DNA from 2 places in the Clostridium sp. C1 genome. Region 2 is predicted to be linked to the other one. Evidence: riboswitches for the same ligand, from Rfam matches in the RefSeq annotation. Region 2 holds a riboswitch; the other holds the start of a gene.
What was found. A riboswitch is a leader RNA that binds a small molecule or an ion and turns the genes downstream of it on or off. The one in region 2 is predicted to bind lysine.
Positions count from the first base shown of each region.

Region 1: linked by a shared signal. The riboswitch ahead of KEC48_RS11635 (ACT domain-containing protein) and the one ahead of KEC48_RS08090 (transporter substrate-binding domain-containing protein) in region 2 are both predicted to bind lysine.

Region 1 is NZ_CP073631.1:2,163,869-2,170,411, forward strand. It holds gene KEC48_RS11605 (hypothetical protein) at 1-95, opposite strand, end outside; gene KEC48_RS11610 (DUF6198 family protein) at 137-754, opposite strand; gene KEC48_RS11615 (LysR family transcriptional regulator) at 861-1,721, shown strand; gene lysA (diaminopimelate decarboxylase) at 1,715-3,025, opposite strand; gene dapB (4-hydroxy-tetrahydrodipicolinate reductase) at 3,038-3,781, opposite strand; gene dapA (4-hydroxy-tetrahydrodipicolinate synthase) at 3,783-4,679, opposite strand; gene KEC48_RS11635 (ACT domain-containing protein) at 4,691-5,140, opposite strand; lysine riboswitch at 5,207-5,379, opposite strand; gene KEC48_RS11640 (metallophosphoesterase) at 5,548-6,525, shown strand.
Region 2 is NZ_CP073631.1:1,471,944-1,478,486, forward strand. It holds gene KEC48_RS08080 (amino acid ABC transporter ATP-binding protein) at 1-196, opposite strand, end outside; gene KEC48_RS08085 (amino acid ABC transporter permease) at 205-927, opposite strand; gene KEC48_RS08090 (transporter substrate-binding domain-containing protein) at 931-1,758, opposite strand; lysine riboswitch at 1,819-1,988, opposite strand; gene KEC48_RS08095 (hypothetical protein) at 2,056-3,117, opposite strand; gene lgt (prolipoprotein diacylglyceryl transferase) at 3,195-4,010, opposite strand; gene hprK (HPr(Ser) kinase/phosphatase) at 4,007-4,942, opposite strand; gene uvrA (excinuclease ABC subunit UvrA) at 4,953-6,543, opposite strand, start outside.

The DNA.
Region 1 (6,543 bases), 690 kb from region 2:
ATAATTTTATATTTAGGATTTTGACTTTTTGCTTCAACACTAACACATAACATGCAGACAAGAATAATAAAAATAAGCTTTTTTAGATTGTTCATAATTTCACCTCATAGTGGAATTATGAACATATTTAAAAACTTTATACCTCAATAAATAATCTTTTTTGAAGAAGATATTGCCAGACTTTAATAAGCCTACCAATCATAACTGCTGAAATGATAGTTCCTATACCTATTCCCATAATAGGATTATGTGTTATCCAACTTAAAACAAGTGAACATAAAATCATAGAAATATCAAACATATTTTTGACATTATAGAAAGGATAATGGAAAACTTCACTTATCGTTTTGACAATGCCATCTCCTGGATTTAATACAAAGTTTGTTTCACTTGTCAAATAAACGCCTAAAGAAATACAAAGTAAAGCAATACATAATAATAACAGTGAATATACAAAAGAAGATGGTGTTATATGAATAATATAATCATAAAAATCATTAAGATAACCAAATACAAAAGATAGTGGTATTTCTAAAAGGTACTCCTTCGTTATTTTCTTTGATAATAAACATTGTATTCCAACAAACATAATATACCAGATAATAGAGGCTGTTCCTAATGACATATGAAATATTTGGCTTGTTGTATAAATGGAACTTGATAAAGCAGCAACTCCTAGTCCTGTAGAAATATTCAATACAATTCCTAATGCTAAAAAATTTAAACCAATAATATAAATAATGATTTTTTTCATAATCTAACTCCTTCAATTTATACTTATTTTAATCAATTTATCATAATTGTCTAATATAAAAATGATATGATATAATAACTAAAAGTTATAATAAAGGAGTTTTTCTATGAATATTCAACAATTAAAATGCTTTGTCGAAGTTTCTAAAACTTTAAACTTTACAAAAGCCAGTCAAAATCTATTTATTTCTCAAACAGCCGTTAGTAATCATATTAAACATTTAGAAAAAACACTTGGTTTTCAGTTATTTATAAGAAACAAAAAGAATGTGCAGTTAACTCAGCAAGGAGAAATCTTTTTAAAAAGTGCTCTTAAAGTCTTAGAAGCAAATCAAGAATGTTATCAAACAATTCAATATTTACATCATGAAAATTTTGGTCAATTAAAAATTGGATATTTAAAAGGTATTGAACATTGTATTATGATTAAAAATATTCAAAACTTTTACCAATACAATAAACATATGGATATTCAGCTTTATCGTGATTCTAGACAAGAAATTGAAGATTTGTTAAAAAATTATAAAGTTGATTGTGTATTTACGGCTAGACTTAATCATAATCATATTTCTTTTGAAGAACAATTTGACTATCTGCATATCTATTCTTATCCATTTGTTGTTGCTATGAGTAAAAATCACGTTTTATCTTCATATTCATCTTTAAACTATTTTGATATAAAAAATCAAACACACGTGATTATGGATACAAGTCATCCTGATTTTATAAGCCATGATTTAGATACTCTTTTCATGCATTTAGCTATTAGTCAAGATACGGCCATCTTAGCCCAATTTGTTGAAGATTATTATGCTTATCAAAAATATCTTTGCTTTTTGCCTTTAAAAGACTTTTCTCAACAATTCCATATTTATCTGATTTGGCATAAAAATTCTCAAAATAAAAATTTAAATGCATTTTTACAAAGTATAAAAAAGAGAAAGAATAATGCTTCTTCCTCTTATTGATAATCTTCTTGAACATCAAAAGCTACTAAATCATCAAAAGTCTGTCTTCTAATGACTAATTTACTTTTACCTTGATAAGTAAAGACAACTGCTGGTTTTGGTAGCTGATTGTAATTTGATGACATAGAATAATGATATGCACCAGTAGAAAATTGAGCAAATATATCTCCGGGTTCAGGATAAGGTAACATAATTTCCTTAACGACAATATCTGCTGACTCACAAATCTTTCCAGCTACTGTTACCTTTGTATCACGACGTTCATAAGCTTTATTAACAATAATACCATCATATTGTGCATCATATAAAGCCGTTCTAATATTATCTGTCATACCACCATCCACACTCATATAAGTACGGACATCTGGGATATCTTTTACAGAACCTACAGTATACAATGTAATACCAGCATTTCCTACAACATAACGTCCCGGTTCTACTAAAACCATTGGCATATCCCAACCACGTTTATCATATCCATCTTTAATAATATTCATAATTTCAGATGTGATTGTTTCAAATTCTAGTGGTTCATCTTTTTTCGTATAGGCGATTCCATAACCACCACCGGCATTAATCACTTTGACCATGACACCTAACTGATCATATATTTCATAAGCAAAACGAACAAATCTATGCATTGCACTAATATAAGCATATAAATCAAAAACCTGTGAACCAATATGACAATGAATACCTTCAAATTCAATATGAGATGAATCTACAATTTGTTGAATCGCTTTTAAATAAATGCCGTTTCTGGCACTAAAGCCAAACTTTGTATCTTTGTGACCAGTTTGGATATAACCATGTCCCCCAGCCTTAATTTCTGGAACAACTCTTACTGTTGCATAAATTGTTTTATCATATTTTTTAGCATACTTTTCAACAAGTTCAATTTCATAAAAGTTATCAATCACAAAATGATCAACATCATGAGCAATCGCATAATCTATTTCTGATGGAAGTTTATTATTTCCGTGGAAATAAATCTTATGTGGATCAAATCCTGCTTTTAAAGCAATAGAAATTTCTCCAGCACTGACACAATCAATACCAATACCATATTCACTGGTAATACGATAAATTTCTAAACAACTAAATGATTTAGAAGCAAATAGTGGTAAAACATGATCATATTTATCCAAGAACTTTGTTTTTAATTCGTTCAATTGATGTCTTATATGACCTTCACTCATCACATAAAGTGGTGTTCCATATTTTTTCACTAAATCCATTGCATCCACATCGTCTATATATAAGCTACGATCTCTTATTTGAGCAAATTGTGTTTGTAAAACCATTTTTATTCCCCTTTAATATAAATTCTTTAAACTAAATAACCCATTATCTTTATCTACAATCTTCAAACAGGCACTAATCGCTCCTTGAACAAAAACTTCTTTTGATAAAGCTGTATGTTTCACTTCAATAATCTCATCATGCCCTGCAAATAAAACAGTGTGTTCCCCAAAGATTGTTCCTGCTCTTACTGATTGAATGCCTACTTCTTTCTTCTCACGTTTATGATGAACTGTTGAACGATCATAAACTTCTTTTGTTTCATTAATATCTTCATGAATCACATCATATAAAAGTTTTGCGGTACCACTTGGAGCATCAATTTTTTGATTATGATGTTTTTCTATAATTTCAATATCATAATCATTATCATAAAATTCTTTAGCTACTTCTTTTACAATCTTTGTTAGCATTGATACACCAAAAGAAGTGTTGTATGATTGAAAAATAGGAATTTGAGAAGAAGCTTCTTCAATATGTAAAATTTGTTGTTGTGTATATCCAGTTGTTGCTAAAACGAGAGCACAATGATTTTTAACACCGAACTTTAAAATATCACTTAAATTATCCGGATGTGAAAAATCAATAATTGCATCAATCTTTTCATTGACTTCACTTAATGATGTATACATTTTTTCGTCAATTTTCGCATCAAAGACAGGTGAAACAACACCCACTAAATTCATTTGTGTGTTGTTTCTTACAGCTTGGGCAACTTTTTTACCCATTAAACCAAATCCATAAACTAATACATTCATTTTAATAACCCTTCTTTTCAAATCTTTCCATTGCATCAAATAATAATTGTTTATTGGCTTGTGTTGTTGGAATTAAAGGTCTTCTTACCATTTCCCCACAAACACCCATTTTCTTTAAAGCTGCTTTAGGCATAATTGGGTTAACATCAACAAATAAATATTTGCTGACATCATTAAAATCATATGCCATTTCTTGTGCCAGTTTCATATCACCTTTTAATACAGCTTGAGCAAATTTTTCTGTTTCCCTTGGATAAAGATTAGATAATACAGAAATCACACCTTTTCCTCCAGCTGCTATAAACGGTAAAATATTATCATCACAACCACTGTACATATCAAAATCTAAATCTCTTGTCTGTGTTAAAACATCCATTGCATAAGCAATATTATCTGTTGCATCTTTCATGGCCTTAATATTTCTATGTTTTGCTAGTTCTACAACTGTATCTACACTAATATTCATTCCTGTACGTCCCGGAACATTATAAAGAATCATTGGAATATCCACACGATCAGCAATATAAGTATAATGTTCAATAAGCCCTCTTTGACTTGTTTTATTGTAGTATGGTGTCACAACTAATATTGCATCAGCTCCTACTTCCTTAGCAAACTTTGCTTTTTTCAAAGCTGTTTCTGTATCATTAGAACCTGCACCTGCAATGACTTTGATACCTGTTCCTTTTGTCATTTCCATAACAATTTTTGTTAATTCAAATTCTTCATCAATATGAATTGTTGGTGTTTCACCTGTTGTTCCATTCACTAAAATAGCTTGAACACCACCATCAATCATTCTTTGAACTTGTCTTTTAAAACCATCATAATCAATACTTCCATCATCTAACATGGGTAATACAAGCGCAACTGCACTTCCTTCAAAAATTGGTTCCATAAATAACCCTCCTATTTATATTCTTTTTTTATTTCTGACATAGCTAAATCAACACATTCCAATGGAATAACACAAGAAATAGATACTTCTGATGTTGTGACTTGAAGCAAAGGAATTTGATGTTTTCCTAAAACAGTAAATACTGCTGCTGCCACACCTATTTCATCTTTCATAGCATCACTTTCAATCTTAATTTTAGCGACTTGTCTATTTTGATAAATTTGTATACGTGGATGTTTTGTTCTTATTAAAGACAGTGCTTCATCTAAATTCTTTTGATCATCTTGACTACATGTAAAATCAATACGCATTTCATCTTCTAAAATCACTTCTGAAATCATATCAATATTCACATTCATTGAAGAAATTGTTTGAAAAATATCTCCAACAAATAATGAATTCTTTTCTACATTCATCAATTTGACTTGAATAATATGACTATCAGATTCAATCAATTTCATTACTTTCACCTTCTTTTATTAATAAAAAATTGCAATGGGCCCATTGCAATAATAAAGATGATTTTATTAAGCAATAGCACACCACTTTATCCTAAAGTGACAGTGATATAGATATTCTCTATACCCCCAGGCAATAATCACATGCAAATAATTATCCCTTCGGCAATCGTTCCTCCTTCTTTTTTAGTTGCACCTATTCATATAAAAGAACTCTTAACTCTTGCACCTCTATCTTTTTTTAATACTATCATATGCGTTCTTTGAAAGCAACCTTTATTTTTTGTTCAATTATGTTATACTTGTAAAAAAGAAAAGAGGTGTTCTTCATGATGCTTTTATTCTATACAATTTTATCTCTCTTTCTCATTATAGCACCTTTTTACTACTTCCTGTGTATATTTAAATATATGAAAAAAAGTGGACGTTATATTCTTTATCTTTGTACAAGTTTATCAATAGTCACTATTTTATTGAAAGTTTTATTGAAACCATCTTTTGATTTATGGTTTAACATTGTTAGCTTTTATATACTTTGTAGCTTTCTTTTGATGTTATGTTTGTTGATTTATCAACTCTGGTGTCATATTTTTAAGCAATCTTTTCAAAAATGGATTCTTTTCATATGTGTATTTATATCTATTTTTACAACTGGGATAGGTTACTATTCTCATTTTCATAAAGAAATAACACATTATAATATTTTAATTCATAAAGAAACATCTTTAGATTCTTTAAACATAGCATTTATTAGTGATATTCATATTGGCAGTGGAACAACACCTCAAGATATTCAAAATCTTGTAAAAAAACTTAATCAAAAACAATATGATTTAGTATGTTTAGGTGGAGATATTTTTGATGAATCCTCATCTATTGATAGTATTCATCAGGCCTTACAAATTCTTTCAACAATCCATAGCCAATATGGTATTATTGCGATTGATGGTAATCATGAAAAATATATATCTCTTTCTACTCGTGAACTCTATCAAAAATACAATATAACTTATTTAAATGAAAACTTTGTATGTATTGATGGTCTTTTTAATATAATAGGACGAGAAGATGTCAGTTATCATTCTTCTCACTCTATAGAAGATATTTGTCAAAACATGGATTCATCATTACCAACTATTGTCTTAGATCATAATCCTCAACGTTACCAAGAAAACTTAGAGATTGCTGATCTACAACTTTCAGGTCATACTCATGCAGGACAAGTCTTTCCTGGTTCTATTATTACTGGATTGATTTATGATAATGACTATGGTTTATTAACAAATCAAGATCAATCTTTGATTGTTTCTAGTGGTTTTGGATCATGGGGTTATCCTATAAGATTATTGACTCATTGTGAATATATTGAAGTACATGTTTCATTTTAAGAAAAAATTTTTTTATGG
Region 2 (6,543 bases):
GTCCATGATATAAAATATGTCCATCATCTAATCGTTCTAATAAGTTAATACAACGTAATAATGTTGATTTTCCACTTCCACTTGAACCAATAATTGTCACAACTTCACCTTTATGTATATCAAAATTGATATCATGCAAAACTTCTAATTGTTTAAATCTTTTCTTTAAATGTTGTACTTGAATAATTGCATCCATAATATCTCCTAACTGCAAAAGTCCTTGCTTTGTTTTTCAGAATTCAATCTTTTTTCGATATAATTTAAAATAAAGGTACTGATTGTTGTTAAAAATAAATAGATTATTGCAGCAATCAAGAAACATTCAATATATTTCATATTTGATCCTGCCACAGATGTTGTTTGAAAATATAATTCTGTTACAGAAATAACATTCAACATAGAACTGTCTTTAATATTGACAATTAACTGATTCCCAATTGATGGAAATGTATTTTTAATGGCTTGTGGGAAAATCACTGATATAAGTGTTTGACTTGTTGTCATTCCTAAACTCTTTGCAGCTTCACTCTGTCCTGCATCAACAGATTGAATACCGGCACGAATGATTTCAGCCATATATGCTCCTGTATTAATAGAAATAATAAACAATCCAGCAACTAAAGGAGTCCAATTGAAAGCAGGCTTTAATAAATAATATAAGAACATGGCTTGAACCATCATTGGTGTTCCTCTAAAAACCCAGATATAAAAACCTGTAATCAGTTTTCCAAAACGTTTAAGTAATTGACTGAATGGAGAATCATAGTCATTGATTTCAATAGCTCTAATACCACCTACAACTAACCCTATAAGAAAACCACAAACTGTCCCAACAATGGCATATAATAAAGTAATTTGAATACCATAAGTAAACAAAGGAATATTTTCAATAAATATTTCCCATGCTTTTACAAAATCAATACTCATAAATTATTCTCCTGCTGGCTGTCTATTCACAGCTTCAGTCATTAATTGTTTTCTTTCTTCTGGAGTAATTTTATCTAAAGATGCCTGTACCTGTTTAAAGAATTCACTATCTCTTGTTCCTTCTTTTAAACCAATAGATACTGTTGTATCACATTCAAAACCTTTTCCTTCATCAAAATGTACAATTGTTAAATCTTTATTGGCTGAAACAACACCTTCAGCAACAGCCATTTCTGCAGTGATTCCATCAACATCTCCCTGTTGTAAAGCAACAACCATTTCAGGATAAGTGGCTTTTGCTGTAGCATGATGAACACCTTTGATCTGATCAATGACATCATCATAATTTGTTCCTTTTTGCCCAACAACATTTTTACCACTGAATTGTTGAATATCTGTAAACTTAGCTTCTTCACCATCTTTACGTACAATCATAATCATACCTTCACTATCATAATATGGTGTTGTAAAATCAATACCTTCTTCTCTTGTTTCATTCGCTGTCATTCCTGCAATAATGGCATCAATTTCTCCAGATTCCAAAGCCACTGATAATCCATCCCATGAAATTTTCTTAATCACCAATTCTTTTCCTAAATCATCAGCAATTCTTTTAGCAATCTGTACATCATAACCATCAGCATAACCAGCATTCCCCAATGATACAGTTGTTTCACTTTCTTGACTTGTCTGCCAGTTAAATGGTGCATAGGAACATTCCATTCCTACCACAAATTGTTCACTCTCAGCTGTTTCCTGTTGTTGACCACCACATCCAAACAACAATGAAACCATCGCCATAGCTATTAAAGTTTTTCCAATCTTTTTCATTTTTATCTCTCCTCTATTCTATTTAAAAATAAAAGTCGTGCTATTAACACGACTATTGATCATATTAATAGCGCCTCTCCACCTCGATGAAGGAGTGTTATAAGTCTTTCCTATAACCCCAAGATAATTATTTGCCAATAACTACCTTTCGGCAATGATTACCTTTCCCATTGTTCACAGTCTGCCAACTCCCAATGGTACTCTGATGCATTGCTGCCTCTAATTCTTTTATTTTCTTTTTTATCCTATACCGTTTTATGATTCATGTCAACGTTTTTTCACATGTTTTCACTTATTTTATGACACACTCATCTGTTTTTCTTCAATCAATTCTTTTAAAACTTGTAAACGTTCAATACTTTCCTGAGTAAAAATGTTCTCTGGATCAGCTGATCCCTCATTTGCCAGCATCACCAACGAAATCCAAATCAAAACATTGTAGATATTAATTTTTTGATGCTCTTTATAATTTTCAATTCGTTCACGAGAAAGCCATTCAATCTCTTTAAGATGATTTTCCACAAAATCATCTAGTTCATTAATATAGGTATATCCCATATAATGAAATCTTTGAACAATACGAGATTGTGAAATCAATTCAGAATCACGTTCAAACTGAAATTGAAATTCTGTATGCAATTTTTCTAAAATATTATTAATACGTGGTGATGTATTGACATATTGAGCTAAAGAATTAGCATTAATATCCGTCTTTAAAACTTTTTCAATATGTACAATTCCTTTATTATATTCATCCACTTCTTTTGCAATCTGTACAAATTCTTCATCTAACAATTCTAATGATGCTGAAAGACGTGTTAATCGTCTACGAATATCTTTAGGAATCTCATATTGTGATTTATATCCTAAACCATGTTCAATTTCAGCCCATGAATGTTGTAATGTTGTACGAATTTGTAATTCAAAGACAATATCCTGATAAGCTGAATACTCTATGAGCTGACATCTTTCATCATTAAATTTAATCAATAAATGTAAAGAATTGTATCCAAAATCAATACGATCATCATAATTCTTTTTTCTTTTATCATTATATTCAACAATATCAAAATTATCCTTAACACATTCATAAATACGATCAACATCATTTTCAAACAAAGTAATGATTCGACATGCAACAACATCAGTAATCTGTGAAATATCCTGATATTTATTCTTGTAAGTAATCTTTTTCATCAAAGCATCTTCACTTTTAATTCTAATAGCCATATTAGAAATACGAAAATGATGCGTTTCAATAATACGTGTAAAAATATCTTCTATATCATGTTTTAAAGAACGATAAACCTCCTGATTATCATGATATTGTTTAATAATCTTCTTTGCAGAGTTATGCATAAAATCACCTCATATTTTGATTATACGCTCTTTATATGAAATATTCATGAACAATAGAAAAAAGAAAAAAATGTGAATCACTCCACATTTTTATCAATATAACTGATAGGTTTTCCTTTGAAATGGAGATAAAGAATACCACCAATACCAACGACCACAAAAACAACCGAAATCAGCTGTGCCATACGAATCGGTCCAAACATCAAACTATCAGTACGTAATCCTTCCACTGGAAAACGAACCAATCCATAAAATAAGAAATAACTAAAGAATTGAATACCAACATGCTTTTGAAAACGACGAATGACAAAAACAATCAAAACAAAAGCCATTAAATTACCAATTGATTCATACAGAAAGGTTGGATGATGATAAGCTCCTTGAATATACATTTGATCAATAATAAATTGAGGAAGATGTAAGGACTGTAAAAATTGTAAACTGACTTCTCCTCCAAAGGCTTCATGGTTGAAAAAATTACCCCATCTACCAAAGGCCTGTGCAATTAATACGCCCGGCATAATTGCATCACCGGCAATGAAAAAGGGAATATCATGCTTTTTAAAGAAATAATAACTATAAATCAGTCCGGCAATAATACCTCCTTGAATAGCCAAACCACCATGCCATATCGCAAAAATCTCTAAAGGCGAAGTGGCATACATTTCATTAAAAGTAAAAATAACGTACCAGATTCTTGCTCCAGCAATACCAATCAACAATAAAGCAAAGAAATAATCAGATAGAATAGATGAAGCATAGCCTAACTGCTTAAAGCGATATTGACCTAGAAAATAGGCAATACAGGCTCCTGTGAGAATACATACCGCATACCATTGAATGTGAATCGGTCCAATGGATACAAACGTTGAAAAATCTTCAAAAAATGTCATGACGATTTATTTTTGATATTATCAAGAATACGATTCACAAATTCTTTACTTGAATCAAATCCAGAATCTTTTAATTGCATATTCATCACAGCAGCTTCAATAATGGCCGACATACTTCTTCCACCAGTGACTGGCACGACAATTTTAGGAATTTGTATTCCTAAGATTTCTTCCATCACATCATCTTCTTCCATCCCAATTCTCGTATATTCACGTGAAGGTAACCAGCGTTCTAACTGAATAATCAAATCAACATTATCCTTTGGTAAAACAGATGCCACCCCAAACATCTTAGAAACATCAATGACACCAATCCCACGTATTTCTAATAAGTTTCGTAAGACTTCTGGTGCACGTCCCACAATACCTTGACCAATATGATAAAGTTCTACAGCATCATCTGCAATTAGAAAATGTCCACGCTTAATTAGTTCTAATGCAATCTCTGATTTCCCAATACCACTATCACCACGAATCACAACACCTTTTCCATAAATATTTAAGAAAACACCATGCATCAATGTTTCAGCAGCTAAAGCTTCATCCAATGTTCCTGTTAAATCAATGGAAACACGTCCTGTCGCCTGTGTTGTTTCAAAAATTGGAAAATTTCTTTTGATGGCTATATTTTTTAATATTTCTGGACATTCATACCCTTTCGCAATAATGATACAAGGTGTTTCATCATTAGCCAGTTTAGAAAAACAAGCTAACTGTGATTCTTTACTCATTTCTTTCACGAAAGAAATCTCTTTTTCACCAAATAATATAATTCTTCTAAAATCAGTGTGCTTGAAAAATCCTGCTAATTCAAAACCAGGACGATTCATTTCTGGCACAAAAACCTCTCTTTCCAACGCTGTTTCATCCCCTGATACTTGATGAAACAAAGTCGGTTTTAATAGATCTTTGATTTTGACTGACTTTCCCATGATTTTCCTCCTATTCCAGAACCATTTTCAAAAAACGTCCTGTATGACTTTTTTGGCAGGCAGCAACTTTTTCTGGTGTACCTGATACAACAATTGTACCACCATTATCGCCACCTTCCAATCCTAAATCAATAATATGATCAGCAACTTTAATCACATCCAGATTATGTTCAATCACAATCACAGTATCGCCCTGATCAACAATACGATTTAAAACTTCAATTAAACGTGCCACATCATGACTATGTAAACCAGTCGTTGGTTCATCTAAAATATAGACCGTTTTTCCTGTAGCTTTCTTTTGTAATTCACTAGCCAGTTTGACACGCTGTGCTTCACCACCGGACAATGTTGTTGCACTTTGTCCTAATTTAATATAACCTAACCCTACATCATAGATTGTTTGTAATTTAGAACGAATACGAGGTAAATTATCAAAGAAAGACAATGAATCCTCAATCGTCATTTCCAAAACATCGTAGATTGTTTTATCCTTATATGTAACTTGTAAAGTTTCTTCATTATAACGCTTACCACCACATTCCTCACATGGAACATAGACATCTGGTAAAAAGTGCATACTGATACGTTTGACCCCGTCACCTTGACAAGCTTCACAACGCCCACCTTTCACATTGAAAGAAAAACGTCCTTTATCATATCCACGCATTTTGGCTTCCGGTGTCTTCGCAAATAATTCACGAATATCATCAAAGACCCCTGTATAAGTGACTGGATTGGAACGTGGTGTACGTCCAATAGGATCTTGTGACACTTCAATCACTTTATCAACATTTTCCAGTCCTAATATTTCTCTATGTTTACCGGGCTTTTCTTTAGAATGATACAATTTGGCACGCATCGCTTTACATAAAATCTCATTAACCAATGTTGACTTTCCACTTCCTGAAACACCTGTCACACAAACAAATTTTCCTAATGGAAATTTCACATTGATATTCTTCAAATTATTTTCCTTAGCCCCTTTGACTTCTACAAATAAGCCATTTCCTTTACGACGTTTTTTAGGAACTGGAATCTTATATTCACCAGAAAGATATTTTCCAGTAATAGAATTGGGATTCTTCATCACTTCTTCTGGGGTTCCAGCAGCCACAACTTCTCCACCATGAACACCTGCTCCCGGACCAATATCAATAATATAATCAGAAGCACGCATCGTATCTTCATCATGTTCAACAACAATCACACTGTTACCTAAATCACGCATATTGCAAAGCGTTTTAATTAACTTTTCATTATCCCTCTGATGTAAACCAATTGATGGTTCATCTAAAACATAAAGAACACCTGTTAAACGTGAACCAATCTGTGTTGCTAAACGAATACGTTGCGCTTCTCCTCCAGACAAACCACCTGCTCGTCTGGATAAAGTCAAATATCCTAAACCGACATCATTTAAGAAAGTCAAGCGATCTTTGATTTCTTTGATGATTAATCTGGCAATATTTGTTTCCGTTTCATTCAGTTTTAAGTTCTGTACAAAGTCCAAAGCTTTTTCAATGGACATATCTGTAAATTCACTGATGTTTAAACCACCTACCTGAACACTTAAAACCTGTTCATTTAAACGTTTACCT